3 regions of the Microbulbifer sp. CAU 1566 genome follow, and region 3 is predicted to be linked to each of the others. Evidence: predicted binding sites of a transcription regulator. Region 3 holds the regulator's gene; each other region holds the start of a gene.
What was found. The regulator LexA, encoded in region 3, represses DNA repair genes until DNA is damaged. The targets are predictions, from matches to a motif close to ACTGTNTNTANANACAGT.
Positions count from the first base shown of each region.

Region 1: ruvC (crossover junction endodeoxyribonuclease RuvC) is a predicted target of LexA. The motif match lies at 3,821-3,838, and genes of this name have one in related genera.
Region 2: recA (recombinase RecA) is a predicted target of LexA. The motif match lies at 5,726-5,743, and genes of this name have one in related genera.

Region 1 covers NZ_JALNMG010000001.1:439,520-449,869, reverse strand. The annotation lists gene M0G74_RS02015 (HU family DNA-binding protein) at 51-476, opposite strand; gene M0G74_RS02010 (zinc ribbon domain-containing protein) at 751-1,008, shown strand; gene aspS (aspartate--tRNA ligase) at 1,058-2,836, shown strand; gene M0G74_RS02000 (YebC/PmpR family DNA-binding transcriptional regulator) at 2,937-3,680, shown strand; gene ruvC (crossover junction endodeoxyribonuclease RuvC) at 3,850-4,380, shown strand; gene ruvA (Holliday junction branch migration protein RuvA) at 4,434-5,045, shown strand; gene ruvB (Holliday junction branch migration DNA helicase RuvB) at 5,064-6,083, shown strand; gene ybgC (tol-pal system-associated acyl-CoA thioesterase) at 6,291-6,698, shown strand; gene tolQ (protein TolQ) at 6,700-7,389, shown strand; gene tolR (protein TolR) at 7,425-7,856, shown strand; gene tolA (cell envelope integrity protein TolA) at 7,876-8,652, shown strand; gene tolB (Tol-Pal system beta propeller repeat protein TolB) at 8,652-9,947, shown strand; gene M0G74_RS01955 (OmpA family protein) at 10,086-10,350, shown strand, end outside.
Region 2 covers NZ_JALNMG010000001.1:8,411-18,760, reverse strand. The annotation lists gene thrC (threonine synthase) at 1-1,053, shown strand, start outside; gene recJ (single-stranded-DNA-specific exonuclease RecJ) at 1,131-2,861, shown strand; gene M0G74_RS00085 (DMT family transporter) at 2,935-3,846, shown strand; gene M0G74_RS00080 (LysE family translocator) at 3,896-4,522, shown strand; gene M0G74_RS00075 (hypothetical protein) at 4,558-5,061, shown strand; gene M0G74_RS00070 (CinA family protein) at 5,096-5,629, shown strand; gene recA (recombinase RecA) at 5,799-6,830, shown strand; gene M0G74_RS00060 (regulatory protein RecX) at 6,833-7,411, shown strand; gene M0G74_RS00055 (DUF969 domain-containing protein) at 7,655-8,404, shown strand; gene M0G74_RS00050 (DUF979 domain-containing protein) at 8,407-9,354, shown strand; gene pcp (pyroglutamyl-peptidase I) at 9,351-9,986, shown strand; gene glpK (glycerol kinase GlpK) at 10,110-10,350, shown strand, end outside.
Region 3 covers NZ_JALNMG010000003.1:32,380-42,729, reverse strand. The annotation lists gene M0G74_RS08595 (hypothetical protein) at 1-383, shown strand, start outside; gene topA (type I DNA topoisomerase) at 740-3,499, shown strand; gene M0G74_RS08585 (DUF6586 family protein) at 3,515-4,033, shown strand; gene M0G74_RS08580 (hypothetical protein) at 4,114-4,371, shown strand; gene lexA (transcriptional repressor LexA) at 4,535-5,143, opposite strand; gene M0G74_RS08570 (TIGR00730 family Rossman fold protein) at 5,325-5,966, shown strand; gene M0G74_RS08565 (DUF6763 family protein) at 5,986-6,318, opposite strand; gene M0G74_RS08560 (TetR/AcrR family transcriptional regulator) at 6,723-7,361, shown strand; gene nagZ (beta-N-acetylhexosaminidase) at 7,450-8,463, shown strand; gene M0G74_RS08550 (mechanosensitive ion channel family protein) at 8,515-9,651, shown strand; gene M0G74_RS08545 (cold shock domain-containing protein) at 9,956-10,171, shown strand.

The DNA.
Region 1 (10,350 bases), on a different contig from region 3:
AACAGAAAACCCCGCAAAAGCGGGGTTTTCGTGGCTGAAAGCGGCGAGACTCAGGACTCGGCCATTTCCTTCAGCTTCTTCAGCGGGCGAATTTTTACCTGGATGCTCGCAGGCTTGGCCTTGAACATGGTCTCTTCGCCAGTGAAGGGGTTGATGCCCTTGCGTGCTTTTTTGGCCGGCTTCTTCACGGTAGTGATCTTCAGCAGGCCCGGCAGAGCGAATTCGCCCACAGCGCGCTTCTTCACGTGGCCTTCGATCACGTCGGTCAGCTCGTCCAGAACAGACTGTACCTGCTTGCGGGACAGCTCGGTTTTCTCGGCGATCTGGTTCAGGATCTGGGTTTTGGTGTACTTGTCTTTGATCGCAGTCACTTTCTTGGCCGGAGCGGCCTTGGCTGCTGCTTTCTTGGCTGGAGCCTTCTTGGCTGCAGTTTTCTTGGCGGGTGCTTTCTTAGCTGCGGCTTTCTTTGCGGCCATCGTTAGCTTCCTTCTATATATAAGTGTTTTTCCAGTGAAAGTGTGTAGTACTCGGTACTGAGCTGAAGTATATCCAGTTTTTCTCGGGGCGCACGGGGTAAAAACGGAAAAAAAGTGCTTTTTTTTAGGGTTTTGGTCGAAATGCGACACCCAAATACCCCCGTCTGCGGCCTATTTGAGCACCGGGTGCCCACAAAAACAGCGTTCTTCTTCCCTCGCGGGTGCTCATGTATAATCTGCGCCCCTTTATATTCAGTGAGATCCGGGTACCGAGATGCCTATCTACGAATACCAGTGCAAGGCCTGTGGCCACCAGATGGAAGCCCTGCAGCGTATGAGCGATGCTCCGCTGACAGACTGCCCCGCCTGTGACAAAGCGGAACTGAGCAAAAAGATCAGTGCAGCCGGATTCCGCCTCAAGGGCGGCGGCTGGTACGAAACCGATTTCAAGACCGGCAGCAAGAAAAACCTCGCCGGTGATGCTGCCAAGCCTGCCAGCAAGTCTGGCGGCTCCGAATCCAAAGCCAGCTGAGTAGCTGGATACACGACTACTGCGTTTACAACTAAGGGAATAAGACTCCATGCGCACCGACTACTGTGGCGCCCTGCGATCCGCCGATATTGACCGCGAAGTAACCCTGTGTGGCTGGGTAGACCGCCGCCGCGATCACGGTGGAGTCATCTTCATCGATCTGCGCGACCGTGATGGTATCGCCCAGGTGGTCTTTGACCCGGACGCAGCAGAGCACTTTGCCCTGGCTGACAGAGTTCGCAGCGAGTATGTGCTGAAGGTCACCGGTCGCGTGCGTGCACGTGCCCCGGAAGCGGTAAACCCGAATATGGCCACCGGTGAAATTGAGGTTTACGGCCTGCAGCTGGAGATCCTGAACGGCGCCGAGACGCCCCCCTTCCAGCTGGACGAGCACACCGCTGTGGGCGAAGACGTGCGCCTGAAGTACCGCTACCTGGACCTGCGCCGTAACGAGATGCAGCGCAACCTGCGTTTCCGCTCCCAGATTACCAATGCCATCCGCAACTATCTGGACGGCGAGGGCTTTCTCGATATTGAAACCCCGATCCTGACCCGCGCCACCCCGGAAGGTGCCCGTGACTATCTGGTGCCGAGCCGTACCCACGCGGGCAAGTTCTTCGCGCTGCCGCAATCCCCGCAGTTGTTCAAGCAGCTGTTGATGGTGTCCGGCTTTGATCGTTACTACCAGATTGCCAAGTGCTTCCGCGACGAAGACCTGCGCGCAGACCGCCAGCCGGAATTCACCCAGATCGACATCGAGACTGCCTTCCTCGATGAAAACGCCATCATGTCCATCACCGAGAACATGATTCGCAAGCTGTTCAAAGAGCTGAAAGGTGTGGACCTGGGCGAGTTCCCGCGCATGCCGTTCAGTGAAGCGATCGCCAAGTTCGGCTCCGACAAACCGGACCTGCGTATCCCGCTGGAGCTGGTGGACATCAAGGATCTGATGACCGAAGTGGAGTTCAAGGTGTTCTCCGGCCCGGCCAACGACCCCAAAGGCCGCGTGACCGCGCTGAAAGTGCCTGGCGGCAACGACAAGCTGACCCGCAAGCAGATCGACGACTACACCAAGTACGTTTCCATCTACGGCGCCAAAGGACTCGCTTATATCAAGGTGAACGACCGGGCGGATCTGGAGAATGGCCTGCAGTCTCCGATCGTCAAATTCCTGCCGAACGAAGTGCGCGGGGCGATTTTGGATCGCTTGCACGCCGAAAACGGCGACCTGATTTTCTTCGGCGCGGACTCCGCTAAAGTAGTAACTGAAGCCCTGGGCGCGCTGCGCTGCAAGCTGGGTGAAGACCTCAACCTGTACGTGTCCGAGTGGGCGCCGCTGTGGGTGGTGGACTTCCCGATGTTCGAAGAGAACGATGATGGCAGCGTTACCGCGCTGCACCACCCGTTCACGGCACCTTCCTGTTCCGCAGAAGAACTGGAGAAGAGCCCGCTGGAAGCGCTGTCGCGCGCCTACGATATGGTGCTGAACGGTACCGAACTGGGTGGCGGTTCCATCCGTATCCACAATCAGGAAATGCAGCAGACGGTATTCCGCGCCCTCGGCATTGACGCTGATGAGCAGCGCGAAAAGTTCGGCTTCCTGCTGGATGCGTTGAAGTACGGTGCGCCGCCCCATGGTGGCCTGGCCTTCGGCCTCGACCGACTGGTAATGTTGATGACCGGCAGCGACTCCATTCGCGATGTCATCGCCTTCCCGAAAACCCAGAGCGCGGCCTGTGTCATGACCGATGCCCCGGGAGCGGTGGACGCCAAGCAGCTGCGCGAACTGAGTATTCGCCTGCGCCAGAAGGAAGAGCAGGTAGGTTAATAGATAGGGCTAAGCTTTCGGTTGTACCACTCCGGCGCTGGCCGGGGTGGTTCGAAACGCCAGTTAGCCATACTAATGGAGAATCACCGGAGAGATATCGATGGCGGGACACAGTAAATGGGCCAATATCAAGCACCGCAAAGCGGCGCAGGATGCCAAACGGGGTAAGGTTTTCACCAAGATCATTCGCGAGTTGACCGTCGCGGCCAAGGGCGGCGCTAACCCCGATGACAATCCCACACTGCGCACTACCATCGACAAGGCGCTGGGCGCGAACATGAAGCGCGACACCATCGATAAAGCCATTGCCCGCGGGGCGGGCAATGCGGATGGTGATAACTACGAAGCGGTAACCTATGAAGGTTACGGTGTCGGCGGTGTTGCGGTTCTGGTTGAGTGTCTGACCGACAACCGCAACCGCACGGTAGCCGATGTGCGTCACGCGTTTACCAAGCGCGGTGGCAACCTGGGTACCGACGGTTCCGTGGCTTACCTGTTCTCCCGCAAAGGCCAGATGTATTACGAGCCGGGTGCCAGTGAAGATGCGCTGATGGAAGCCGCGCTGGAAGCGGGCGCCGAGGACATTGAGACCAACGACGACGGCAGCATCGAGGTTACCACCGAGTTTACCGATTACATGTCGGTAAAAGATGCGCTGACCACTGCCGGTTTCAAGCCGGACAATGCCGACATTGCGATGATTCCCTCCACCACGATTCCACTGGACAAAGAAGGTGCTGAAAAGGTGCTGGCGCTGGTGGATATGCTGGAAGACCTGGACGATGTGCAGAATGTATATACCAACGCGGATATCCCGGAAGAGGTGATGGCCGAGCTCGCTTGATCTCGCCGTGCTGTCATTGCTCTCTCGCTTCGAATGCCCCGCCCGTCGGGGCATTTTTGTATCTGTCGGTATTCAAAGGGCGCGCGGCAGTGATACCGGCCTTGACGCCCCGGCAGCAGCTTGGGACACTTCCCGCATTAATTGTATAAATGTACAGGGGTTGAAGGCCGTGACTCGAATTCTGGGGATCGATCCCGGCTCACGCAAGACCGGTTATGGTCTGATCGATGTAGATCGATCCCAGGCCCGTTATGTGGCCAGCGGTGTCATCCGACTGCCCGACGGCCCCTTGCCGGAGCGTCTCAAGCTCATTTTTGACGCGGTCAGCCAGATTGCCCAGCAGTACCAGCCACAGCAGATGGCCATCGAGAATGTCTTCATGTCCAAGAGCGCAGGCTCCGCACTCAAGCTGGGGCAGGCGAGGGGGGCTGCCATAGTCGCCGCCACCCACGCAGACCTGTCGGTAGCGGAGTACGAGGCGCGCAAGGTCAAGCAGGCGGTGGTGGGTAACGGCGGGGCCGACAAACTGCAGGTGCAGCACATGGTCAAGACCTTGTTGAAGCTGCCGGCTTCTCCCCAGGAGGATGCGGCGGATGCCCTCGCGGTGGCACTTTGCCACATGCATACCATGCAGACCCTGATTCAGTCCTCAACGGGGAGCCGGGCGCGTTTCCGTCGCGGGCGCCTGAGTGTGATTTAGTGGCCTGGGTTGTAGAGCTTTGGCCCTGAGAAATAATTGAAACTGGAAGCAAAATGATAGGAAGACTCAGCGGCATTCTGGCCGCCGTGCAGCCCCCTCAGTTACTGGTCGATGTCCAGGGGGTGGGCTACGAAGTGCTGGCTCCCATGACCACCATTTTCGAGTTGCCCCAGTTGGGCGGCAGCGTGCAGCTGCACACGCACCTGGCGGTATCGGAAACATCGCAACAACTGTTTGGTTTTATTCGTGAATCCGACCGTCAGTTGTTTCGCACCTTGATCAAGGTCAATGGCGTCGGCCCCAAGATGGCTCTGGCGATCCTGTCCGGGCTCGATGGTGCGGCGCTGGCTCGCTGCGTGGCAGATGACAATGTGGGCGCGCTGGTAAAAGTGCCTGGGGTCGGCAAGAAAACCGCTGAGCGCCTGATCATTGAGTTGCGCGGCAAGCTTGCGCCGCAAACCGGCGATCTCGGCGATATTCCGTTGATGGCCGCCAATGCTGAGCCGAAGGTGGATCACGCTGGCGAGGCAGAGAGCGCCCTGGCCGCGCTGGGGTATAAGCCCACCGACGCCAGCAAGATGGTCGCCCGTGCCGCGAAAGATGCACCGGACGCCGACAGCGCCACCCTGATTCGCCTTGCTCTCAAGAGCATGGCGCCCGCCTAACCGAATTGAGATGACCCTGTGATCGAAGCTGACCGCCTGATTGCTGCTGAACCGATTGGCCCAAGTGGGCAAGAGGAGCAGTACGACCGCGCTGTGCGCCCTAAGACACTGTCTGACTATGTCGGGCAGCCGGTGGTGCGCGAGCAGATGGAAATCTTTATTCAGGCGGCCAAACTGCGCAAAGAGGCGCTGGACCACACATTGGTGTTCGGCCCGCCTGGTCTCGGCAAAACCACCCTGGCCAATATCATCGCTGCGGAAATGGGCGTGGCGATCAAGACCACCTCGGGACCTGTGCTGGAAAAGGCCGGCGACCTTGCCGCGATCATGACCAACCTCGAACCCGGTGATGTGCTGTTTATTGATGAGATTCATCGCCTCAGTCCCCACGTCGAGGAGGTGCTGTACCCGGCGATGGAGGATTACCAGCTCGATATCATGATTGGTGAAGGGCCCGCGGCGCGCTCGATCAAGCTGGATCTGCCGCCCTTTACCCTTGTCGGTGCGACCACTCGCGCGGGCCTACTGACATCGCCGTTGCGGGATCGCTTCGGAATCGTCCAGCGCCTCGAGTTTTACAATGTCGAAGATCTCACCAGTATCGTGGCCCGTTCGGCCCGCCTGATGGGGGTGGAAATGGACGAGGGTGGTGCGCATGAGGTTGCGCGCCGTGCACGCGGTACGCCGCGTATTGCCAACCGTTTACTGCGCCGGGTGCGTGACTACGCCGAGGTAAAACGCGATGGCCACGTGTGTGCCGAGACTGCGGACCTGGCACTGAACATGCTGAATGTCGATGCCAGCGGGTTTGACCAGCTCGACCGCCGTGTACTGCTGACCATGATTGAGAAATTTGATGGTGGCCCTGTGGGGGTGGACAGCCTTGCGGCGGCGGTGAGTGAAGAGCGGGACACCATTGAAGATGTCCTCGAACCTTATCTCATTCAGCAGGGATACCTGGCCCGCACCCCGCGAGGCCGGGTGGTGACGGCGCTGGCCTACGAGCATTTTGGTATCCCGAAGCCTGACCGCACCTGACGAACCAGACCACATCCTGTAGCATGTCCCTTTCACGTCGCTGTATGGCTTCCGCGCTAGTGTTGGCCGGTAGCCCCAAAGAGCTAATAAAGAGCCAATGGTGTCGCAGCGGCGGCCTCGGTTTTACAAGTAAAAGCCGAGAGCAATAGCCGAAAACAAGAAAATAAATCGCGTTTCAGTGGCAGTCGGCCAAGTTAAGGACGGTGCGTGTCAGAGCCTTTCAATATTCCCATTCGCGTCTATATCGAAGATACCGACGCTGGCGGAATCGTCTATTACGTCAATTATTTAAAGTATATGGAGCGGGCGCGCACAGAATTGGTCCGCTCCCTCGGCTATGATAAGCCAGCGATGCCACAGCAGGGTTTGTTGCTGGTAGTGCATTCAGCGGAGGTTCAGTATCGGCGGTCTGCAATACTGGACGATCAATTGCGGGCCAGTGCCGCCATAGGCAAGCTGGGTCGCGCCGCAGTCACGTTTGAGCAAAAAATCTGGCGCGGTAATGAAATTATTTGTGAGGGTGTGGTCAAAGTGGCCTGCGTGGATGACGCCAGCCGCAAACCCTGCGCTTTACCTGAAACCATCTATCAAGCTTTGAAGGCAGTGAGTCGATAACATGAATGCCGGTGAACAACTTTCTCTGTGGGGACTGATTTCCAGTGCCAGCCTGTTGGTGCAGCTGGTCATGCTGCTGCTTCTGCTGGCCTCGGTGATCTCCTGGGTAATGATTATTCAGCGCGGTACCTACCTGGCGCGCGCCAAGCGCTCAATGGTCAACTTTGAACGCAAATTCTGGTCTGGCGCCGATGTCAACCAGTTGTTCCGCGACGGTAATGCGGCGGCAGAGAAGGGCAAGATCGACGGTGTCGAGTCCCTGTTTCGCGCCGGTTTTACCGAGTTCACCCGCCTGCGCCAGCAGGGCAAAAGCAGCCCCGCGGCCGTTATGGAAGGCACCGAGCGCGCCATGCGCGTGGCCATGTCCCGAGAGCAGGAAAAGGTGGAAATGAACCTGCCGTTCCTGGCGACCGTCGGTTCTGTCAGCCCTTATATCGGCCTCTTCGGCACTGTGTGGGGCATCATGAATTCCTTCCGTGGTCTCGCCACGATGCATCAGGCCACCATTGCCACCGTGGCGCCGGGTATTTCCGAGGCACTGGTTGCGACAGCCATGGGCCTGTTTGCTGCGATCCCCGCGGTGATGGCGTACAACCGTTATTCCGCCAAGGCTGAGTGGCTGCTATCCAGCTATGAGACTTTTGCGGAAGAGTTTTCCTCCATCCTGCACCGCAAGGTGCACGCCAGCTAAGGCGTCATCACCGAAGCTGTGCAAAGAGTCGAACCATGAGCAATTTCCGCAAAGCCCCCAAGCGCAAGCTGGTCTCCGAGATCAACGTCGTGCCTTACATCGATGTGATGCTGGTGCTGCTGATCGTTTTTATGGTGACCGCGCCGCTGCTGATGCAGGGGGTAAAAGTAGACCTGCCAGACGCCCCTTCCGCGCCCATCGAGGACACCGATGATGAGCCGCTGATTGTGTCGGTCAAGGCAGATGGTACCTACTACCTGAATCTCGGCGATGATGAAAAGGTCGCCAAACCGCTGAAAGACATCAAAGACACGGTATCCAAGGTGCTGCGGCAGAAGCCGAAAACCCCGGTGCTGGTCTGGGGTGATACGGATGCAAAATACGGCCTGATCGTTGGCGCCATGACCCACCTGCAGCAGGCAGGGGCACCCAGTGTCGGTCTGGTTACCGAGCCGCCGTCAGAGTGACCCGGGGTAAGAGGCAAGTATGAACGGCTCTTACGGTCCGGCTATCGTTATAAGTGTTGCCCTGCACGCGCTTTTGATCGCGGTGCTGACGTTTGGCTGGGAGGCTGAGCACAAGCGCGAGCTCAAGCCGATGCCAAAATTTGTGCAGGCCAAGCTGGTGCAGCTGGAATCCAAGTCGGACAAACCCAAGGCGCCGCCGAAGGTGGATCTGCGCGAGAAGCGCCGCCAACAGGAGCTGGAGCGCCAGCGCCAGGCCGCTGAGGATAAAAAGCGCAAGGCCGCTGCAGAGCGCAAGAAGCAAGAAGAGGCGGACAAGAAGCGCAAGGCTGAAGCCGCCAAGAAAAAGCGCGAGGCCGAAGAGAAGGCGCGCAAGGAAAAAGAGCGCAAAGAGCAGGAGCGTAAGGAAAAACTGGCTCAGGAACGCAAAAGTGCCTTTGAGGAGGCGCTGGAAGACGAGGAGGAGCTGCGGGAGGCCAGTGACGATTCCGCGGCCGTGATGTCGGTGGCGCAGGCAATCCAGCAGCGTATTGAAGCGGTTTGGAGCCGTCCTCCCAGTGCCCGCAACGGCATGGTGGTGGAAGTGCAGATCAACTTTGTTCCGACCGGGCGGGTAGTGGCGTCCACCATTACCAAGGGCAGCGGTAACCCCGCTGTGGATAGATCCGTGTTAACTGCGGTCAAGAAGGTAGAAGTATTTCCTGAAGTGGCCGATGTGGCCCGTGAAGAACCGTCGCTCTTCGAGCGGCAGATACGAACCACCAAACTGATATTCAGAGTCGAAGGCCTGCGCCAATGATGAAAAAAACCGTCTCTCTACTATTTGCTTCCCTGGTGAGCTGCCTGCTGGCAGTGTCGGCCCAGGCACAATTGGTAGTGGAAATTGTCGATGGGAACCAGGATCCCACACCCATCGCCGTCGTTCCTTTTGATTGGTCTGGCAGCGGCGTGCTGTCGGAAGATGTGTCCGCTATCGTTTCGGCGGATCTGCGCCGCAGTGGTCTCTTCGCGCCGGTGCCCCGGGATGACATGCTGTCTTTCCCGAAAACTCCGGAAGAGGTGAGCTTCCGCGACTGGCGTGTGCTGGGTACCGAGTACGTGGTGACCGGTCGCATGCAACCGCAAGCGGGTGGCTACCTGCTGAGCTTTGACTTGGTCAACATCTTCGGCCAGAGCAAAATGTTCACCAAGCAGGTAACCGGTGGCCCGCAGCAGCTGCGGGATATCGCCCACCGCGCGGCGGATGAAATCTATGAAGCCATCACCGGTATTCGCGGTGCCTTCGGTACCCAGATGGTCTATGTGCAGGAAACCTCACGGGGCGGTAAGCCGAGCTACGCGCTGATGCTGTCGGATATCGACGGCGCCCGAGCGCGCCAGGTGCGCCGCTTCAGTGCACCGGTGATGTCCCCAAGCTGGTCCCCCAATGGACAGGAAGTGGCATACGTATCCTTTGAGACCGGACGCCCGGCGATCTTCCGGGAGAATATTCGGTCCGGTGCACGCCAGCAGCTGACCAATTTCAAGGGCCTGAACAGCTCCCCGACCTGGTCCCCGGACGGTTCCAAGCTGGCCATGGTGCTGTCGAAAGATGGCAATCCTGAGATCTATGTCCTTGACCTGCCTACCGGCAAATTCACCCGTATGACCCGCCACTTCTCGATCGATACTGAGCCCAACTGGATGCCTGACGGTAAATCGTTGGTTTTCACTTCGGATAGGGGAGGTAAGCCACAAATTTACCAATTGACTCTTGCCACGGGTCAAGTAGACCGCTTAACCTTCGACGGCGACTACAACGCGCGTCCGCGGGTTTCCCCCGATGGCAAAACGCTGGTAATGGTGCATCGTAGCAGGGGGGTATTTACCATCGCTACGATGGATATCGTTTCCGGTAGAATGCGTGTTCTTACGGAGACGCGCCTGGACGAATCCCCAAGCATTGCGCCCAATGGCGCGATGCTGATGTACGCCACCAAGCGGGGGAGCAAGGGTATTCTAGCTGCGGTGTCGCTGGATGCCGGGGTGAAATACAGCCTGCCTTCGCAGCAGGGAGATGTCCGCGAGCCGGCGTGGTCGCCTTACTTTGATTGATGCAGTACTGGCCGTATTCCTTATGAGTTTGCGGCAGGTGTGAGATCAAGCAAATAAGAAGAAGTCGAACCAAGGTAAAATCTTGGGTTTGAATGATGTCTTACAGGATTTTTCGATAACACTAAAGCGGAGTTGTTTATGTTCAAATCAGTAAAAACCGGCTTGGGCCTGGCTTGCGTACTGGCAGTAATGGCTGGTTGTTCCAGCACCGATACCGACGATAGCGCTAACGCTAATCAGTTCGACCAAACCCCTCCTCCGGTAGTTGAAGAGACTCCGGCGCAGGAAGTAGCCGTTCCTTTGGATAACGTCGTGTACTTCGACTTCGACCAGAGCCTGCTGAAGCCTTCTAACCGTGAGCTGCTGATCAAGCACGCTGACCGTATGCGCGCTTCTACCGGCA
Region 2 (10,350 bases), on a different contig from region 3:
TTTGCCCTGCAGTTCCTCGGGCAGCTGTTTGACCTGTTGCTGAAAAAGCGTGGGGAAAAGGTCGTGGTATTGGGGGCAACCTCTGGTGATACCGGCTCTGCCGCCATCGAGGGTTGCCGTCACTGCGAAAACATCGACATCTTTATCCTGCATCCGCATAACCGGGTTTCGGAAGTGCAGCGCAAGCAGATGACCACGGTGCTGTCGGACAACGTGTTCAATATTGCTCTGGAAGGAAATTTCGATGACTGCCAGAACATGGTCAAAGCCAGTTTCGCCGACCAGTCCTTCCTGCCGGATGGGCGCCGTCTGGTGGCGGTCAACTCGATCAACTGGGCGCGGATCATGGCCCAGATCGTCTATTACTTCCACGCGGCGTTGAGCCTCGGCGGCCCCCATCGCCCGGTGAACTTCTCAGTGCCCACCGGTAATTTTGGGGATATATTTGCCGGTTACCTGGCGCGTGGTATGGGGCTGCCCATTAACCAGCTGGTGATTGCCACCAACGCCAACGATATTCTGCACCGCTGTATCAGCGCCAACGACCACTCGCCCCAGCCGCTGGTACACAGCCTGTCGCCGAGTATGGATATCATGGTGTCGAGCAACTTCGAGCGCCTGTTGTTCGACCTTTACGGCCGCGATGGCGCTGCGGTGGCCGAGCTGTTGGCCGATCGCACCGCACCCCTGAAACTTGATGACAAGATTCTCGACAATGCGCGGAAGCTGTTTGCCTCCGAGCGCGTTGATGATGAGCGCACTGTCGAAGTCATTCGCGAAGTATTTGCATCCACCGAGTATCTGCTCGACCCACACACCGCCATCGGCGTTGAAGCTGCACGCCGCGCGCGTAAATCCAAGGCGGAGCCCATGGTGTGCCTGGCTACAGCGCACCCCGCCAAATTCAGCGATGCGGTGGACAAGGCCTTGCCGGGCACCCAGGTGCCGCTGCCGCACCATATGCAGGACCTGATGCAGCGGGAAGAGCGGTTACAAGTGCTGGATAACGACCTGTCTGCAATACACGATTTTATTGCCCGCACACTGGGTTGAGTAAAGGCCGCCGGACGGTAGAATGACGTTTTGCCACGCCCAGTGGCAAACCCGATCAACCGACCCGACCGGAAGCCATGAGCGCAATCATCCGACGACGGCCAGTGGATTTGTCCACTGGCCGTTTTACGTCCTCTACCCCTGAAATCCTGCAACGTGTCCTGCTCGGTCGCGGGGTCAGCAGTGACGATGAGCTGGATCATCAGCTCACCCGACTGCACAGCCCGACTTCCATGCGCGGCGTGGAGGCGGCAGTGGCCTTGTTGGCGGACGCGGTACGCGAGCAGCACAAGATCCTGATTGTTGGTGACTTTGACGCGGACGGCGCTACCAGTAGTACGTTGGCGGTGCTGGCGCTGGGCGCGCTCGGCGCTGGGGCGGTAGATTTTCTGGTGCCCAATCGCTTTGAGTTTGGCTATGGCCTGACCCCGGAGATTGTCGAGGTTGCCCGGGAATACCATCCGGATCTCCTGATTACGGTCGACAACGGTATCAGCAGTATCGATGGTGTTGCCGCCGCCAAGGCCGCGGGCCTCAAGGTGATTGTCACCGATCACCATCTCCCCGGCAGTGAATTGCCGGAGGCGGATGCCATCGTCAATCCCAATCAGCCTGAGTGTGAATTCCCAAGTAAAAATCTCGCCGGCGTCGGTGTGATCTTCTATCTTCTCAGTCGCCTCAAAAGTGTGTTGCAGCAGCAGGGCTGGTTTGACGAGTCCGGGGTTGCTGCACCCAATATGGCGGAGTATCTGGATCTGGTGGCCCTGGGGACAGTGGCGGATCTGGTGCCACTGGACCATAACAACCGGGTGCTGGTGCACCAGGGTATTGCGCGTATTCGCGCCGGTCGCTGTCGCCCGGGTATCCAGGCATTGATGGAAGTGGCAGGGCGGGATCGCGCCCGCCTTTCCACCACGGACATCGGTTTTATCCTCGGGCCGCGTATTAATGCGGCGGGCAGGCTGGATGACATCGGCACTGGTATTCGCTGCCTGTTGACCCGGGACCCGCAGGAGGCGCGGGAGTTGGCTGCCGAGTTGGACTCGCTCAACCGCGACCGCAAGGCGATCGAGGCGGGGATGCAGCGTGAGGCGATGGCGGCGCTGGAAAAGCTGCAGTTGGGTGAACAGGGGTTGCCCTGGAGCCTGTGTCTGTACGATGCCGAATGGCACCAGGGCGTGGTGGGTATTCTTGCCAGCCGTATCAAGGAGAAGTACCACCGCCCGGTGATCGCTTTCGCCGATGGTGACAATGGTCTGATCAAAGGCTCTGCCCGCTCCATCCCCGGGCTGCATATTCGCGATGCTCTCAGCGATGTGGCCGCGGCGCAGCCACACTTGATCAGCAAGTTCGGTGGTCACGCAATGGCCGCGGGTCTGAGCCTGCCGGTGGAGAATCTTCCTGCGTTTACCGAGGCGTTTGAAACAGCGGTACGCAGCCGTCTGTCGGCGTCGCAATTGCAGGCGGTCATTGAGACCGACGGCGAATTGCGCGCTGATCAATTCTCAATGGAAACGGCGGCGGTATTACGCGCCTGTGCGCCCTGGGGGCAGGCGTTCCCCGAACCGGAGTTTGACGGTGAGTTTCTGCTGTTACAGCAGCGAATTGTCGGCGAGCGCCACCTGAAAATGGTCGTGGCGCCGCTCTCGGCACCGCAACTGGCACTGGATGCCATTGCCTTCAATATCGATGCGGATTTCTGGCCGGCCCAGGTTGAGAAGGTGCAGCTGGCGTACAAACTGGATATCAACGAGTTCCGCGGCCGTCAGTCCTTGCAGCTGATGGTCAGCCAAATAACCCCTGTGTAATTGTCAGTTGTGAGCGGCACCGCGATTGCGCGGTCCGTCGCATCTGCGTTGAAGTTGTTGTCAGGTAATTCCCATGAATCAAAAACAGGCAAAAGCCGAATTATTACTGGTGTTGGCAGCGCTTTTCTGGGGGCTCGCATTCGTGCCCCAGAAAATTGCGATGGCGCATATCGAGCCCCTGGCATTTAACGCCTGGCGCTTTTTTCTAGGTGGGCTGCTGCTGTTGCCGATAGTTTACTGGCTCTCATCTCGTCGGGACGTACAGCCGGGCGAGGAGGGTGGAGCAACCATTCATCACCGCTGGCGCAAGTGCCTGCCCGGTGGCGCTGTGCTCGGTTTCTGGCTATTTCTCGGTGCCGCACTGCAGCAGGCAAGCCTGCTGTACACCACCGCCGGTCGAGCCGGTTTTATTACCGGCTTCTACCTGCTGCTGGTGCCGGTGATCGGGCTGTCGCTGGGGCACAAGACCAATCGTTGGACCTGGGCCGGGGTCGCCCTGGCCCTGTTTGGCCTTTACTGGCTGGCGGATTTCTCCGAGGAGGCGCAACTGATCGGGGACCTGATGGTGTTTGCGAGCGCGTTTGTATTCGCGATCCAGGTACTGTCGGCCGATTACCTGGTGCATCGCTACGATGCGCTGCGGTTGGCGGCGATCCAGTTTCTGGTGTGCGGACTGCTGTCTGCCATTGCGTCCTTCGTGGTGGAATCGCCTTCGCTGCAGGACGCTGCCGATGCCGCCTGGCCCATTGCCTATATGATGGTATTTTCTACTGCTATCGCGTTCACCTTTCAGCTTCTTGGGCAGCGTAATGCAGCGCCTTCTCACGCCACGGTGATCATGAGTCTCGAATCGGTATTTGCAGTAGCGGCGGGCTGGTTGTTCCTGAACGAAATGCTGAGCGCGAAGGAGCTTGTCGGCTGTGGTTTGATGCTTTCCGGTATGGTGATCAGCCACTATGGCAATCACAACGGAACGCACCATTAATAGGTCGGTTTCTGAACGGGTTGGTTTCTGAAGGGGTCGGTTTCTGCACATGATTGACTGGTCGCTATTGGCGCTATTTGTGCCGACGTTTTTCTTCGTTTCCATCACGCCGGGTATGTGCATGACTCTGGCGCTCACCATGGGGATGGCCTTTGGCGTGCGCCGCACCCTGTGGATGATGCTGGGGGAGTTATGCGGTGTCGCCGTAGTGGCGGTGTCCGCGGTGTTGGGTATCGCCGCCTTTATGTTGAAGTATCCCGGTGCCTTTCAGGTCTTCAAATACTGTGGCGGGGCTTATCTCGTCTACCTGGGTGTTCAGATGTGGCGCGCTCGCGGGCGTATGGTGCTGGTGGAGTCAGCCACTGGTGCTCAGGCGCAGATTCCAGCCGTGAATATGGTGGTGCAGGGGTTTGTTACCGCGGTGGCCAACCCCAAAGGCTGGGCATTTTTTATTGCCTTGCTGCCGCCGTTTATTGATCAGGGTAAAGCGCTGCTGCCTCAGATAACGGTACTGCTCGGGATTATTCTGGGCCTGGAGTTTATCTGTATGCTGATTTACGCCAGTGGTGGTCGCACACTCAGCAAATTATTGCACCGGGGCGAAAATGTGCGCCTTATGAATCGTATCGCGGGCACCTTGATGCTGGGCGTGGGGGTATGGCTCGCGCTAAGCTGACGGTAGAGGGATCAAACTGAACATAAGGAGATGAGATGAAGGCTGGAAATTTGTTTGTGCCGCTGCTGATGACTGTGCTGATGCTACTGGCAGGTTGCGGTGAACGCGGTGCGCAAAAATCGGGTCAGGTGCCGCAGGCTGGCGCCAACGTTGAAGCCGGATCGGCTGCTGGTCAGGCCGAGGAGGCGCCCACGTCTGAGACAGAGTCCGCTGAAGGCAGTGTGCAGCTTGCGGATACCCTCTGGGTTATGCAGGCTCGCGGCAGCCGCCAGTGTGAAGGTGGCGGTCTGTCGGTAGAGCAGAGTCGCGGCAAACTGGTACAGGGTGGTATTACGGTCATTGAGTCCCGCTGCGGTGTGCGCAAGGACCGAATGTACCCCTCGGTATGCGGTGGTGCCACGGGCGATATCCTGTTACATCGAATAAAAACTGAATTGCTGGATGCCGCCCTGGAGTTGGGCTTTGATCCGGCGGGCAAGGTGCCTTACGAGTTTTCAAGCTGTAAGGACCGGGGAGCGGGCGGCCCGGTGGATCGATAAATGTTATTGCTCTGGACGTTTGGGGGGAATCCTGGTGGGAAGCAATCTCGATGCTTCGGGTCTCGGTATTGACGAATTGGCGGCTGCGCTCGGCAGCGCCCTGCAACAGCTCAGCTGGCGGGTAACCACAGCGGAATCCTGTACCGGTGGTGCCATTGCGGCCGCGATCACTTCCGTGGCGGGATCGTCTGCCTGGTTTGACGGCGCGGTAGTTTCATACGCGGACCGTATCAAGCGGGACTTTCTCGGTGTGGACCAGCGCGACCTGGATACCGTCGGCGCCGTCAGCGAGTCGGTGGCCCGGCAGATGGCAGTAGGGGTCTTGAATCGGCTGGACGCGAACCTGTCTGTTGCCGTTAGTGGTATTGCTGGCCCCGATGGTGGTAGTGAGGACAAGCCTGTGGGCACTGTCTGGATTGCCTGGGCGCACAGCCAGGGGCAGGAGCCCGTAGAGGCGGGCGCCGTGTGCATGCATTTTCACGGCGGCAGGAGAGATATTCAGCGGCAGACGGTGGCGGAAGCACTTAAGCGGATGCTGGCGGTTGTCGAGGCCCACTGCAAATCGTGACTGGCTGGTGACTTTCGGCGGGTATTGCGGCGGGTATTTCACCGGGTTTTCCCTTCTCCCCGTTTCCTCTGGCTGTCGCCGGGCTAATTCCGGATTACTGGTTGCTTATACAGTAATTTTTCTCTAAGCTTCCCTCCCATCACCAAACGTCAAGTACACGGGAAGGGTCATGGATTCCAACAAAGACAAAGCTTTACAGGCGGCGCTGTCACAGATCGAGCGCCAGTTCGGCAAGGGCACCGTCATGCGCATGGGGGATAAGGGCCGTGAGCGTATCCCCGCGATTTCTACCGGCTCCCTCGGGCTGGATGTCGCCCTCGGTATTGGCGGCCTGCCTCGCGGCCGTATTGTTGAAATCTACGGTCCTGAATCTTCCGGTAAAACCACGCTTACCTTGCAGGTAATCGCCGAGGCTCAGCGCAAGGGCGGCACCTGTGCCTTCGTGGATGCGGAGCACGCGCTGGATCCAATCTATGCCGAAAAGCTCGGTGTCAATGTGGACGAGCTGATCGTATCCCAGCCGGACACCGGTGAGCAGGCGCTGGAAGTGGCCGATATGCTGGTGCGCTCCGGTGCGGTTGACGTGCTGGTCGTGGACTCCGTAGCGGCCCTGACCCCGCGTGCGGAAATCGAAGGTGAAATGGGTGATACCCACGTTGGCTTGCAAGCGCGTTTGATGTCTCAGGCCCTGCGCAAGCTGACCGGTAATATCAAGAACACTAATACCCTGTGCGTGTTCATCAACCAGATCCGGATGAAAATCGGGGTGATGTTTGGCTCCCCGGAAACCACTACCGGTGGTAATGCGCTCAAGTTCTACTCCTCTGTTCGCCTGGACATCCGTCGCATCGGCTCTGTGAAAGAGGGCGATGAGGTGGTGGGCAACGAAACCCGGGTCAAGGTAGTCAAGAACAAGGTGGCTCCACCCTTCAAGCAGACCGAGTTCCAGATCATGTACGGCCAGGGTATCAACCTGCTGGGTGAAATTGTCGACTACGGCGTGAAGTTGGGGCTGATTGACAAGGCTGGCGCCTGGTACAGCTACAAAGGCGACAAGATTGGCCAGGGTAAGGCCAATGCGGTGAAATTCCTGAAGGAAAATACCGATATCCGCAATGAAATCGAAGGCCAGCTGCGTGCGCAGTTGCTGGAAGATGCCGCACCGGCACAGCCTGAAGAGCTGGAAGCTGCGGAAGACTGATCTTGTCTTTCCCCCAAGATACCATCGGCGGCAGCGTAGAGTGGCCGCCGGTGGAATCCCCCGTAGATTCGACGGCCTCGGCCCTGTCACCATCCTCCGCATCTTCCCGGGGGGAGTCCAAAGCGCTCACCCAGGCCCTGTATAATGCGGCCATCGACCTCCTCTCCCGTCGGGAGCACTCCTGTCAGGAGCTGCGACGAAAGCTTTCCGCAAAGCACCCCGAGGCGAATTTCGACGAAGTACTGTCGCGATTGCAGGCACTTAATTACCAGTCCGATCAGCGCTTTGCGGAGGTGTTCTGCCGTTCGCGGGTACAGCGGGGGCAGGGTCCTCTGCGTATTCGCCGTGAGTTGCAACAGCGTGGTGTCCATGGCGATCTGATTGCCAGCGCCCTGGAACAGGCCGAAACGGACTGGTTCGCTCTGGCTGCCGAGGTGTTACAGCGCAAATTTCGCGGGGCAATCAATCCTGCACTGCCACGCGAACAGCAATTCAAAGAGCGCGCCAAACGACAGCGTTACCTGGCTTACCGCGGCTTTTCCTCGGACGCTATCGCCTGGGCTATTGACGCAGATTGCTGACCAGCTTCGTTCCCCTCCCATCGTTTCCCCCCTTAGTTTGCCGGTATTAAAACGCCGCCGCATAAAATCTGACCAGTTCCAGTCTGTAGGACAGCTTTCGATTAGCCGAGTCTGGATATGTCCTTCATAATGGCGCACAGGTCAACAGTTGTGGGCTGCACACTCCACAAGGAGTGATCAAATACAGGCTCGAAAGGGAGTAGCTAGGCCTGGCGACATGTAAAACAGAGAAAGGCTTACCTTATGGATGCCGTTTCCTACTGGCCCCTTGTGGGTGTCCTTGTGGTTGCTGCAGGTTTTGCCCTGCGGATGAATCCTCTGCTGGTGGTGACCCTGGCGGGTCTCGCAACGGGCACCGCCGCCGCTCTGCCGTTTACCAACATACTTGAAGCCCTCGGTGAAGGCTTTGTTCACACCAGAACACTCTCCCTTATCCTGGTTCTGCCACTTGCCGTAGTCGGCCTGCTGGAACGCAATGGTTTGCGGGAGCAGGCCGCTCGCTGGATATCCCGGTTCAAAAGCATCTCCACCGGGCGTCTCCTGGCCCTATACCTGTTTATCCGTGAAACCAGTGCGGCACTGGGCTTGACCAGTCTGGGCGGGCATCCACAAATGGTGCGGCCTCTGCTTGCGCCAATGGCAGAGGGCGCTGCGGAAAAATCCCTCGGGTCTTTGAGCGACGATGAGCGTCAAAAACTGCGCGCCATGTCTGCCGCGACCGATAACGTGGGTCTTTTCTTTGGTGAAGATATCTTTGTGGCCTTTGGCGCCGTTGTTTTGATGTATACCTTTTTGGCCGAGCGCGGTTATGAAGTTGAGCCCATCCATATTGCACTCTGGGGTATACCGACGGCGCTTTGCGCATTGATCATCCACGGTATCCGGGTGTTGCGCCTGGATCGCCAGTTGGCTAAGGCGCGCAGCGCCTCCAGTGTCTCCGATACCTCTACTGCCGCCACGACCGACGTAAACATCGCGCCGGAGGGGCAGTAATCGTGCTGAAAATTGAATTCTTTTACGCCATTGCTGGATTGTTGCTGTTGGCGAATGCGGTGCTGACCGCGCTTGACCGCACTCGTGCCAAACGCTGGCCGACGGCCATATTCTGGGGGCTGTTTGGCGTTCTGTTTCTTACCGGCGACTGGTTGCCGAGTGCGCTGAGCGGTGCGCTGGTGCTGCTCATGTGTCTGCTTGGAGGGTTTAATCTGGTAGCAGGCAAACCCGCGGCTGAGCCCGACCAGCAGCGAGCCCGGAGTGGTGCCGATCGGCTCGGTAGCAAACTGTTCTGGCCGTCTCTGGTGATCCCGGGCTTTACCCTGGTGGGCGCGCTGGGTTTCCCCTTTCTTGCCAGCCACGGATTGACGCTGGTAGATCCCGCCAAGTCGACTCTGGTGAGTCTTGGGATTGCCTGTTTGCTCGCGTTTGTACTTGCTTGCCGGTTTACACGGGAGGCCCCCATCCAGGGGTTGAGGGAAAGTGCCCGGTTAATGGATTCCATCGGCTGGGCCATGTTGTTGCCACAGATGCTTGCGACCCTGGGGATCCTGTTTGCACAGGCCGGTGTAGGCGATGCGGTAGCCGACCTCGTGGGGCAGCTGTTGCCGGAAGGGCAACGATTCTGGGCGATAGTGGCATTCGCCGTAGGCATGGCGCTGTTCACCATCATCATGGGCAATGCGTTTGCCGCTTTCCCGGTGATTACCGCCGGTATTGGCATCCCGTTCCTGGTGGTTGAATATTACAGCAACATTGCCGTGATGGCGGCAATTGGCATGTTCTGTGGTTACTGCGGGACCCTGATGACACCAATGGCAGCCAATTTCAACATCGTACCGGCGGCGCTGCTGGAGTTGAAGGACCGAAATGCCGTAATCAAGGCACAGGTGCCGACGGCACTGATGGTCCTCGTCGCGAATATCGGCCTCTTGTGGTGGTTGCTGTGAAAATATTACTGACCGGATTTGAGCCTTTTGGTGGTGAATCCATCAACCCGTCCTGGGAGGCTGTTAAATCCCTGCAAGGCTACCGGGATCTGGTGGATACCCTCGAGTTGCCCTGTACCTTTGACCGGTGTTTGCAGGTGCTGGAGGATCGGGTCAGAACGCGGGCTCCGGATATCATTCTTGCTGTGGGTCAGGCCGGCGGCCGCCCCTCCATCAGCCTGGAAAAGGTCGCGATCAACCTCAATGAGGCCCGGATTCCGGACAATGCCGGTGAGCAGCCTCTCGGTACCCCGGTGGTGCCGGACGCTCCCGCAGCCTACTTCAGTCAGTTGCCTCTGAAGCGGCTGATGGCAACGCTCCAGGAGTGCGGTATACCGGCGGACCTCTCTTACACGGCGGGCACTTTTGTCTGTAATCATCTGTTTTATGGCGCCAGCCACCTTGCCCAACAGTTGCCCCAGCAGCCCCGTGTGGGCTTTGTGCATATTCCCTACCTGCCGGAGCAGGCTGCTCGCCACCCGGGCAGCCCGAGCATGGCACTTGCCACGCTTTGTGAGGCGATGAGGCTGATTTGTGATGCGTTGATTGCCGGAGGGGAGGAGATTGACCTGATTACGGGAACCACGCACTAGGACGCCGGTAGCGTTATACTCAGGACTTGCTTCCTGCAGCCTCCGGTATTCGGTGGCTGCAGGTATGGATAGGCGATAAGGGCTCGGAAGCGGGCCGATAATAACGAATCGCGAGGACTAGCGATGATCCTCTCCATTGACCAGGGCACCACTGGCACCACGGCATTTGTGTTTGACGATGCCGGTAGGCTTATTGGTCGTAGCTATTCGGAATTCCCCCAGTATTACCCCCACCCCGGCTGGGTCGAGCACGATGCGGATGAAATCTGGCAGGTAACCCTGAAGGTTTGTGCTGCGGCCTTGCAGCGCGCGAGTGTCGACGCCAGTGCGCTGCGGGCTCTGGGTATCACTAACCAGCGGGAAA
Region 3 (10,350 bases):
AAATGCAACCCTTGCCCGCATCGCAGGGTCAAGGCAATGCCGCGGTGTATTTCTCCCAGTGGCGCAACCCGAGACGCCTGCAGACGGGGTGGGGGCTGGAATTGCAGCGCATGTCCCATGAAATGCATTTCGATGGGCTTTGGGACTGGCGCAAGGGGCGGCAGCCTCCTGAGGCGGCAATGTCGCCACTGAAGGAGCTTGTGTCTCTGCTGCCTTCCGATGCAACGGCGATATTCGCCAATGACAGCGGCTTGGGCGTGCAGTGGCGGGAGCGCAGCGGCGATTCGGGATTCAAGGCAATCCAGGAGGCATTGGCGTCCTTGCGGCCTGTGATCGAAGAGGCGATTCGCCAGCCCCAGCGTGGCGATTCCGAGTCCTCCTGAAAGTCGGGGGACTGAAATGTCCGCTGGTTACCAGCTAGAAGTAGTCTACTGTTTCTAGCGATCAAGCGGATGCTCGTGCTTCTTTATTAGAGGGGGCGAGCAGGTTGAAGTGAGGGGTGCGTCAAGGGATGGCTGCAGGCAGTTCTTGTAGCTGCTTTTGGTGCACAGCATGTGGTGAACCAACGGTCAAATTACCGGTCACAGGGGTTCACTTCCCAGGCTAATTGGTCACCAAATTGTGACGCTTGCTTGACCACACCGGGGGCGAAGCATATATATTCGCGCAGCGCACTGCCAAAGCCGGCTGCTGCCGAAAGTGCTAATGCAGTAAATTTTTTATTAAAAATCAAAAGCTTATGGGTAAATCACTGGTCATCGTCGAGTCGCCGGCGAAGGCGAAAACGATCAACAAGTATCTCGGAAAGGACTTTGTCGTGAAGTCCAGTATCGGTCATATCCGGGATCTTCCTACTGGCGCCTCCAGCAAACAGCCGGTGGATGCCAAAGAGCGTGCTCGCAGAGCGGCGGAAACCCGCAAGCTGTCTCCGGAAGACAAAGAGATCTACAAGCGCAAGAAAAGCCGCGAGCAGCTGATCAAGCGCATGGGTATCGACCCGGACCACAACTGGGAAGCCCACTACGAGATCCTGCCGGGCAAGGAAAAGGTGGTCGATGAGCTGCGCAAGCTCGCCGCCAATGCCGATCATATCTATCTCGCGACGGACTTGGACCGCGAAGGGGAGGCCATTGCCTGGCACTTGCGCGAATCAATTGGTGGTGATGACAGTCGCTATCGTCGCGTCGTATTTAACGAAATTACCAAATCTGCGATTCAGGAAGCCTTTAAAGACCCGGGCCCACTGGATATTGATCGGGTCAATGCGCAGCAGGCGCGGCGTTTTCTCGATCGTATCGTGGGTTACATGGTTTCCCCGCTGTTGTGGGAGAAGGTCGCGCGCGGCCTTTCCGCTGGCCGCGTGCAGTCGGTCGCGGTGCGTCTTGTAGTTGAGCGCGAGCGTGAGATCCGTGCGTTTATTCCCGAAGAATACTGGACCCTGTTTGCCGACACGCAAACCGCCAAGTCCGACGCCCTGCGCCTGGAAGTGAAAAAACAGGCCGGTGATGCCTTCAAGCCCACTAACGAAGAGCAGGCCATGGCCGCGCTGAAGGCGCTGCAGACCAGCGACTTCACTGTGAGCGCCCGGGATGACAAGCCCACCAGCTCCAAGCCCGGTGCACCATTTATTACCTCAACGCTACAGCAGGCTGCCAGTAACCGCCTGGGCTTTAGCGTGAAGAAAACCATGATGATGGCCCAGCGCTTGTACGAAGCGGGCTACATCACCTATATGCGTACCGACTCCACCAACTTGAGTGCCGAAGCCGTGTCTTCCGTGCGCGAATTTATTGGTGAGAACTACGGCGATAAATACTTGCCGGAAAACCCCAATCGCTATAGCAGCAAAGAGGGTGCCCAAGAAGCGCACGAGGCGATTCGCCCATCCGACGTGCGGGTAAAGCCGAACATGCTGTCCGGCATGGAGCGCGATGCTGAACGTCTGTACACCTTGATCTGGCAGCAGTTTGTGGCCTGTCAGATGACGCCCGCCCAGTTTACTTCCACCTCGGTCGTAGTAACGGCGGGTGACTTTGAGCTGCGTACCCGCGGCCGGGTAATTCGCTTTGACGGCTTCCTGAAAGTGGCGCCGGCGCAGTCCAAAAAAGACGAAGATCTGGTACTGCCCGATATAAAAGTGGGTGAAAAGCTTAACCTCAAAAAGCTGGATCCGAAGCAGCACTTCACCAAGCCGCCTGCGCGTTTCAGTGAAGCGGCGTTGGTTAAAGAGCTGGAAAAGCGCGGCATCGGCCGGCCGTCCACTTACGCATCGATTATTTCCACCATTCAGGATCGCGGCTACGTACGGCTGGAAAACCGTCGTTTCTACGCGGAAAAAATGGGCGATATCGTTACCGACCGCCTGAGTGAAAGCTTCAAAAACCTGATGGATTACGGTTTTACTGCCAGCCTGGAAGAGTCCCTGGATACGGTGGCAGAGGGCAAAAAAGGCTGGAAAGACCTGCTTAACGAGTTCTATTCCGACTTTAGCCAGCGACTGGAAGTGGCGCAGGACAAAGAGGGCGGCATGCGCCGCAACTCGCCGACGGATACGGATATCGAGTGCAGCCAGTGCGGTCGCCATATGCAGATTCGCACCGGCTCCACCGGCGTCTTCCTGGGCTGTTCCGGTTATGCGCTGCCGCCGAAAGAGCGCTGTACCAACACCATGAACCTGGTGTCAGGTGAAGAAGCGGTGGATGCGGACAAGGACGAGGATGCAGAAACTCGCCAGCTGCGCGACAAGCGCCGTTGCGGCAAGTGCGGCACCGCCATGGACAGCTATCTGGTGGATGAACACCGCAAACTGCATATCTGTGGTAACAACCCGGACTGCAATGGTTTTGAGGTGGAGAAGGGCACCTTCAAGATCAAGGGCTATGATGGCCCGCTGATCGAGTGCGACAAATGTGGCAGTGATATGCAGCTGAAGTCTGGCCGATTCGGCAAATACTTTGGCTGTACCAATGAAAGCTGCAAAAACACCCGCAAACTGTTGAAAAGCGGACAACCGGCGCCCCCCAAAATGGACCCGGTGCCCATGCCAGAGCTCGCCTGCGAAAAAGTCGACGACACCTACATCCTACGGGATGGCGCTTCCGGCCTGTTCCTGGCGGCAAGCCAGTTCCCGAAAAACCGGGAGACACGTGCGCCTCTGGTGAAGGAGTTGCTGCCCCACAAAGATGAGATAGATCCCAAGTACAGCTTCCTGTTTTCTGCTCCCACGGAAGACAACGAGGGGCGGGATACGGTGGTCCGTTTCAGTCGCAAGACCCAGGAACAGTATGTTCAGAGTGAGGAAGAGGGCAAAGCGACGGGCTGGAAGGCCTTCTACAACAACGGGAAATGGGAAGTAGAAGCCCCAGCGAAGAAGGCTGCTGCAAAGAAAGCTCCCGCGAAAAAGGCGGCTGCGAAAAAGGCACCGGCCAAGAAAGCTGCGGCTAAAAAGGCGCCTGCCAAAAAAGCGGCTGCCAAGAAAGCCCCTAAAGAAAGTTCCTAAAGGGTAGGTCTGTACTTGAGCAACCCCTATACCGGCACAGTGGCCTCGGCCCTCCGCAAATGCCAGATTCTGCTCCAGTCGCTGGATGAGCGGGGCAGTACCGAAAACCCCCTCCTGCAAGCCGCTTTGCAGGAAGGGGCGTTATTGCAACTGTGGCGGGCATATCGTGCATTTCTCGGCGAGCAGTCCCACCAGTTGGGTCTGGGCACTGGTGTGGTGCCAGAATCCGCAGCGGCGCTACAGAGCCTGCTGACGGCCCGGGGCAAATTCAGTGCGGACGTCGGCGAGCTGGTGAGCCTGGCGGAAAACCCGGATAGCTGGTTCTACCCGATGGCAGTTGCTTGGATTGGGCTCTGGAAGCTTCCGACTAGCGCCGGGCAGGGGCCTGACGGAGGGGCGGGCGTACAGACACTGATTCCGGTGCGGCAACTGGAAGATATGCCGGTTGCGGTGGACCCCGAGTGTCTCAATCGCTGGCTGCGGGGGCTTACCGAGCTGGTGCAGCGGCAGCGGGTACAAGGCGAAGAGTGGTAGCGCCTTCAGTGGGCGCCGCAGATTAATCACTTCCCCCTGTGTTACAATGGCGGAAAATCATGCTGTAACTGGAGAAGTGAATGTCTTCTGAGACCTACGAAATCATCGAGTTGTCCAATGGTGATGTGGCGCTGCGACGCGCTGGTCACAAGGGAGACCCGCTGGTGCGTATTCATTTCTCAGCGGAGAGCCTCGAGTTTTTGCGTGAGCACAAGATTGCCATTGCCCGCGCCATGCTGGAGGCGGGAATTGAGGCGGTGCAGGATGTGAATGAGCTGGAAGCAGAGCCGGAATCCTTCGAGGAAGACGTGGATGTGACCGAGCACACGGTACACTGAACTTGCTTAAACCTACCCCGCAGTGTCGGTGATTTCGGCCGCTGTAACGGGTTGTAACGGAAAGATACGGGGCGAATCGTGTATCAAACGCCGTGAAAGACGCATAAAAAAACAGGGCTTGAGGCCCTGTTTTTTTATGTCTGGAAGATGGTGAATGCGCGCCTTAAAAGGGATTCTGGCGAATCACACCAACCGCCAGGCCTTCAATGGCGAAATTCTTGTCACGCATATCCACCTGAATAACATCAAAGTCATCATTCTCCGGCAGCAGCTGGATGGTTGCCTGGTTGCCGCGTCGCTTGAATCGCTTCACGGTCACTTCATCCTCAATCCGTGCCACTACTATCTGGCCATTGCGGATGTTGTCCGTGCGTTGTACGGCCAGCAGGTCGCCATCAAAAATACCGGCATTCTTCATGCTCATGCCGTGTACCCGCAGCAGATAGTCTGCCGGTGGGTGGAAAAACTCCGCCGGGATCTCGCAATATTCTTCAATATTTTCTTCCGCCAGTACCGGATTACCTGCCGCGACCCGGCCAACAATGGGCAAGCCGCTCTGGTGGTCTGGAATCCGGATACCGCGTGAGGCGCCGGCGACCATTTCAATTGCGCCTTTACGCGCCAGTGCTTTGAGGTGTTCCTCTGCCGCATTCGGAGAGCGGAAACCGAGCTCCTGGGCAATCTCAGCTCTGGTGGGTGGGTATCCGGTATCGTCCAGATACGTTTTGATCAGTTCCAGTACCTGAGCCTGGCGAGCGGTAAGGTTTGTCATGCGCACTTTCCTGTTGTCTGTATTTTTATACAGTTGCTGGGATTATATACAGATTTCTCTTGCACGCAATCTTCCGGGGGACTGTGTGGGCTAGCTGCTAGACTTGGGGTACCTGTCGGCTTTCAGGTTGTATGGGCATCCAGTTCCCCAAAAGGGGAGTCGGGCAATAAGGAGAAGGCATATGCTGGACGCAAAAATGCCAGAAGCGTGGCGCGTGCTGCGAATTCAATCGGAACTCGTCGATGGTATCGAGCGCCTGATTACATTGAAGGGCGCGGTGACGGTTTTCGGCAGTGCAAGATTCCGTGAAGATGCGGTGGAATATCAGGAAGGTGTGCGCCTGGGCGAGTTACTTGCCAGTGAAGGAGTGCCGGTTATTACCGGCGGCGGCCCCGGGATTATGGAGGCCTGCAATCGCGGCGCATTTACCCAGGCTGGTGCCTCAATCGGCCTGAATATTGAATTGCCATTTGAGCAGACGCCGAATCCCTATCTCGATATCAGCCTGCACTTTCGCTATTTCTTTGTGCGGAAGTTCATGTTCGTGAAGCATGCCGTTGGCTTTATCGCCATGCCCGGTGGGTACGGAACCCTAGATGAACTTTTCGAGGCGCTGACGCTGGTACAAACGCAAAAAGTCCGGCGTTTTCCTATTGTTCTGGTAGGGAAGCGCTACTGGGCGGGATTAATCGACTGGTTGATGGAAACGGTGTTGGACCGGGAATGCATCGATGCCGGTGATTTGAACCTGTTCAAATTGGTTGACACGGTCGAGGAGGCGGCAGAGATCATCGTGGAATATATTCGCGAGCGCGATATTTGATGGGATCTCTACCCCTCAGTTAAATACTTTCATCGGTCCCGGGAAAAGACTCGCCTTCCAGTTTGTCGATGGCACTTTGTGCGGGCGAAAATAAGGGACTTTTGAATCCGGCATCCTCATCATCCTGCATTTCGCGCGCGAGGCTTCCATATCCGGCGTTGGCATCTTCCGGAGGTGCTGCACCAATCACGGGTAGTCGCGGCCAGCTGAGAAAGTCAATCTCATCCAGTGCGCCGTCGATGTATTGAACTTCAATGGTGCGAGAGGGGTGATCTACTGCCACCACTTCAAACAATTCACCAGATTGGAAGTTTTCGAACCAGCTGCCAATTTCCGGAGCAATTCTGGCCATGGCGCGGCCCTCCTGTCGTTATCAATCGTTAGGGGCCCTTTGTTGCCGCGCTACTATGAAATCCCGTCCCCATCGCCATCGCCATCGTCACCACCACGGCGGCCGGTTCAGGAATCAATAGCGGCTGTTACAGCAAATCCCGCGCCTCTTTCGAAGTTCCGTTTCGAGCAATTTCCTCAGTCTTTAAATTCAATCTAGTGTCGGTGCCGGCGGCTTGGTATCCGGGAGGTCGCGATTTCGGGATTCCCTGGATGTTTTGTGATCGCCAGGGCAAATTTCGGTGGATACAAGCGCGCGGCTGGCTAAACCGCTTTTGGGGCAGGGGAGACGGATGTTCCAATTGGTGCCGACTATGCTAGTCTCAGGCCCTTAAACAAACGTTTTAATTGTTGGTTTGAATTGGTATGAGTCAGCTGGAAACCGTCAAGCGAATCCTGGATGCCGCCGAGGTACTATTTGCCGAGCGCGGCTTTACTGAAACCTCGCTGCGCACTATCACCAGCACCGCCGGGGTGAATCTGGCCGCGGTAAACTACCATTTTGGTTCGAAAAAAGAGTTAATCCAGGCCGTATTTGAGCGTTTCCTTACGCCTTTTACGGAGCATCTGGATCGGGAGTTGAGCCGTCGAGAGCTTCAGGACGAGTGCTTACAGGTGGATGACCTCCTGCAGAGCCTGTATCGGGTCGCACTGGCCGGTCTCGCAAGAGAGGGGCGCGATCCCAAGCGCTTCATGCGTTTACTGGGGCTGGCTTATACCCAGTCCCAGGGCCACCTGCGGCGGTTTATCGTTTCGCGCTATGGATCCAGCTACCGGCGGTTTGCGGGCCAGCTTGCCAATGCCTTACCCCAGGTCGACCCGGTGACCTTCTACTGGCGCCTTTATTTCATGCTGGGCGCCACCATATTTTCTCTGTCGAGCTTCGACGCCATTGAAGCTATCCTTCGGGAGGATTTCGGTGCAGAGAGCAGTCTGGAAGAAACCCTTGCCCGGCTGGCGCCCGCCGCTTCTGCCATGTTGACTGCGCCCGAGCCGAAGGAATAGCCGCGCACCGCCTGACGCGTAGAAATTATTCCTGGCGCGTACAAATTAATCCTGGCGCGTGCAAATTAATCAAAGGAGCAGGAAGACCATGTCTGTTCAGATCGGTCCGGTAATGATTGATGTCGAAGGTACCGAACTTACCCCAGAGGATCGGGATTTATTGCGGCATCCGCAGGTGGGTGGCCTGATATTTTTTGCACGTAATTACCGCGATCGGCCGCAGCTGGAAGCGCTGATCGCCGATATTCGCCGTGTTCGCCCGGAAATTCTACTCGCGGTCGACCAGGAGGGCGGGCGAGTGCAGCGCTTTCGCGACAATTTCACCCGAATACCTTCGATGCAGGCGCTGGCAGCCCACGCGGATACCACCCAGCTGAAAGATGTTGGCTGGTTGCTGGCCGCCGAGCTGCTGGCTGTGGGTGTGGATTTCAGTTTTGCCCCGGTGCTGGATGCGGATGACGATTTTTGTCGAATCGTCGGCGATCGCAGTTTCGCCAAAGATCCACTGTTGTTGGCAGAAAAGGCGCGGCCGTTTATGGCGGGGATGCACGAGGCGGGCATGGCAACGACCGGGAAGCATTTTCCCGGCCACGGCCAGGTGCTCGAAGACAGCCATGAAGAATTGCCCGTAGACCAGCGCCCGCTGGAATCTGTATTGGCTTCCGATTGCAAACCATTCGAAGAGTGCATGCTCGCCGGTGAGCTGGATGCCGTAATGCCGGCACATATCCATTTTGCCAATGTGGATGAGAATCCCGTGGGCTTCTCGCGCTTCTGGTTGCAGGAGGTATTGCGCAAGCGCTTTGGATTTGACGGTGTGATTTTCAGTGATGACCTGACCATGGAGGGCGCGGGTGCGGCAGGGGGCTATGCCGAGCGTATTCGCGCTGCCATGTATGCGGGCTGCGATATGGGGGTTGTCTGTAACAATCGCGAGGGAGCGATCGAAGTACTGGCGGCGCTTGAGGGCTATACGCCTGCCCCGGCCTCCAGTGCGCGCCTGGAGCGGATGCGCGGCCAACCGCAGATACGCAGTTGGGAAGCGCTGGAACAGTCTCCCCGCTGGCATTCAACCCGGGAATGGCTGGCATCCTGGATGTAAATGCGCACAATAACGCCACCGATCATTAGAAAGCAGTGAATGGAGTAATTTGTGGAGTCAGCCAAAGCGTTTTTGCGCTCTCTCGTCGGGGATGACCGTTTCTGGATTGCCGAAGTGTTTATCGTTGTACTGATTACCGCGATGGCGTCCTGGGTATTGAGCCTGTTCGTGAATCGTTTGCGCGAACGCGCCGCGCGCACCGTCAATCCCTGGGATGATGCACTGGTCAATTCCATCAACCCACCAGCGTCGATTCTGATCTGGTTGCTTGGATTATCGCTCGCCGCTGCACGCGCGGGAGCGTCCACGGATGCAGAGGTGTTGACCTGGCTGGCTGGAAAGCCCAGGGCTATCGGCTTTGTGGTAGTGATAACCTGGTTTGCGCTGCGCTTTGCCAAAGAGGTTGAGCTGAACCTTGCCGATCCACGATTTGTACGCAAACCCATTGATACAACCACCGTACGTGCCATTGGCAAGCTGATTCGCGCCTCCATCATGATTACCGCCGCGATGGTCATTATGCAGCGTCTCGGTTACAGCGTGAGTGGCGTGCTGGCCATGGGGGGCATCGGGGGATTGGCGATCGGTTTTGCCGCCAAGGACTTGCTGGCGAATTTTTTTGGTGGCTTGATGATTTATCTCGATCGCCCTTTCAAGGTGGGAGATTGGGTGCGTTCGCCAGACCGGGAAATTGAGGGGACCGTAGAGGATATCGGTTGGCGGTTGACGCGAATCCGTACCTTCGACAAACGCCCGCTCTATATTCCCAATGGCGTGTTTACCCAGATCTCGGTAGAAAACCCCTCGCGCATGCTGAACCGCCGCATCTACGAAACCATTGGCATTCGCTACGACGACGCCCTGTTGATGGCGCCAATCGTGGATGATGTTCGGGCGATGCTTCAGCAGCACCCGGAGATTGATACTAACCAGACGTTGATCGTGAACTTCAATTCTTTCGCGCCGTCCTCTCTGGATTTCTTTATCTACACCTTCACCAAAACGACGGACTGGATCCGCTACCACGAGATCAAGCAGGATGTACTGTTGAAGATTCTGCAGATCGTTGAGGATCGCGGCGCCTCTTGTGCCTTCCCGACATCCACTCTGCATATTGCGGACTTGCCGGAACTTGCGTTGGCCAACGATAGCCGAATGACACTTGGTGCTGGAGTGACAGCTAAGTGACTTGCTGCGCGAGAGCATGATATGTCAAAGCTTTCGGTGATTTTCGGCCAAATTTGGTGAATTGTTGCGCATTGTTACCGAGAAGTAACATTAATTTCACGTGGAAACCTAGACACTGGCGCAGATTTATCTAAGAATCAGTAACGACTTTCTCCGGTTGCAATGGGGAAGTACTTCGAGGTAACGGCTGCAGTGATCGTTTGACCGCAAGTTACGCAGATACGACACTCCGGCCGCTGCAAATGGGGTAGGCGTTCTGCCCGCAACCGAGGCAGACGCAATAACAATAAATGAGGTTGGCTTAATGAGTGATCGCGTTACGGGTACCGTGAAGTGGTTTAACAATGCCCGGGGTTATGGATTTATCACCTGCTCAGAGGGTGCTGAAGATATTTTTGTTCACTACCGCAGCATTCGCGGTGATGGTTACAAAACCCTCAACGAGGGACAGTCCGTAGAGTTCGAAATGCAGCAGGGTGATAAAGGCCTGTTGGCGGAAGACGTCGTTCCCTGCGAATAAGCTGATCGTCGTAAGACCTGTAAGCCTGTTAGTGAGACACGCGCTCAAACTTCAATAAATTTTGCCCGGCAAAATGGTCAAAATGGTTTGGGCGGTTGTGCGTTAACCAGCGCTTTAAATTGCTGACCTTTTTACAAGGGTCATGAAAAAGCCCGCACCTTCCGGTAAGAGTCCGAAAG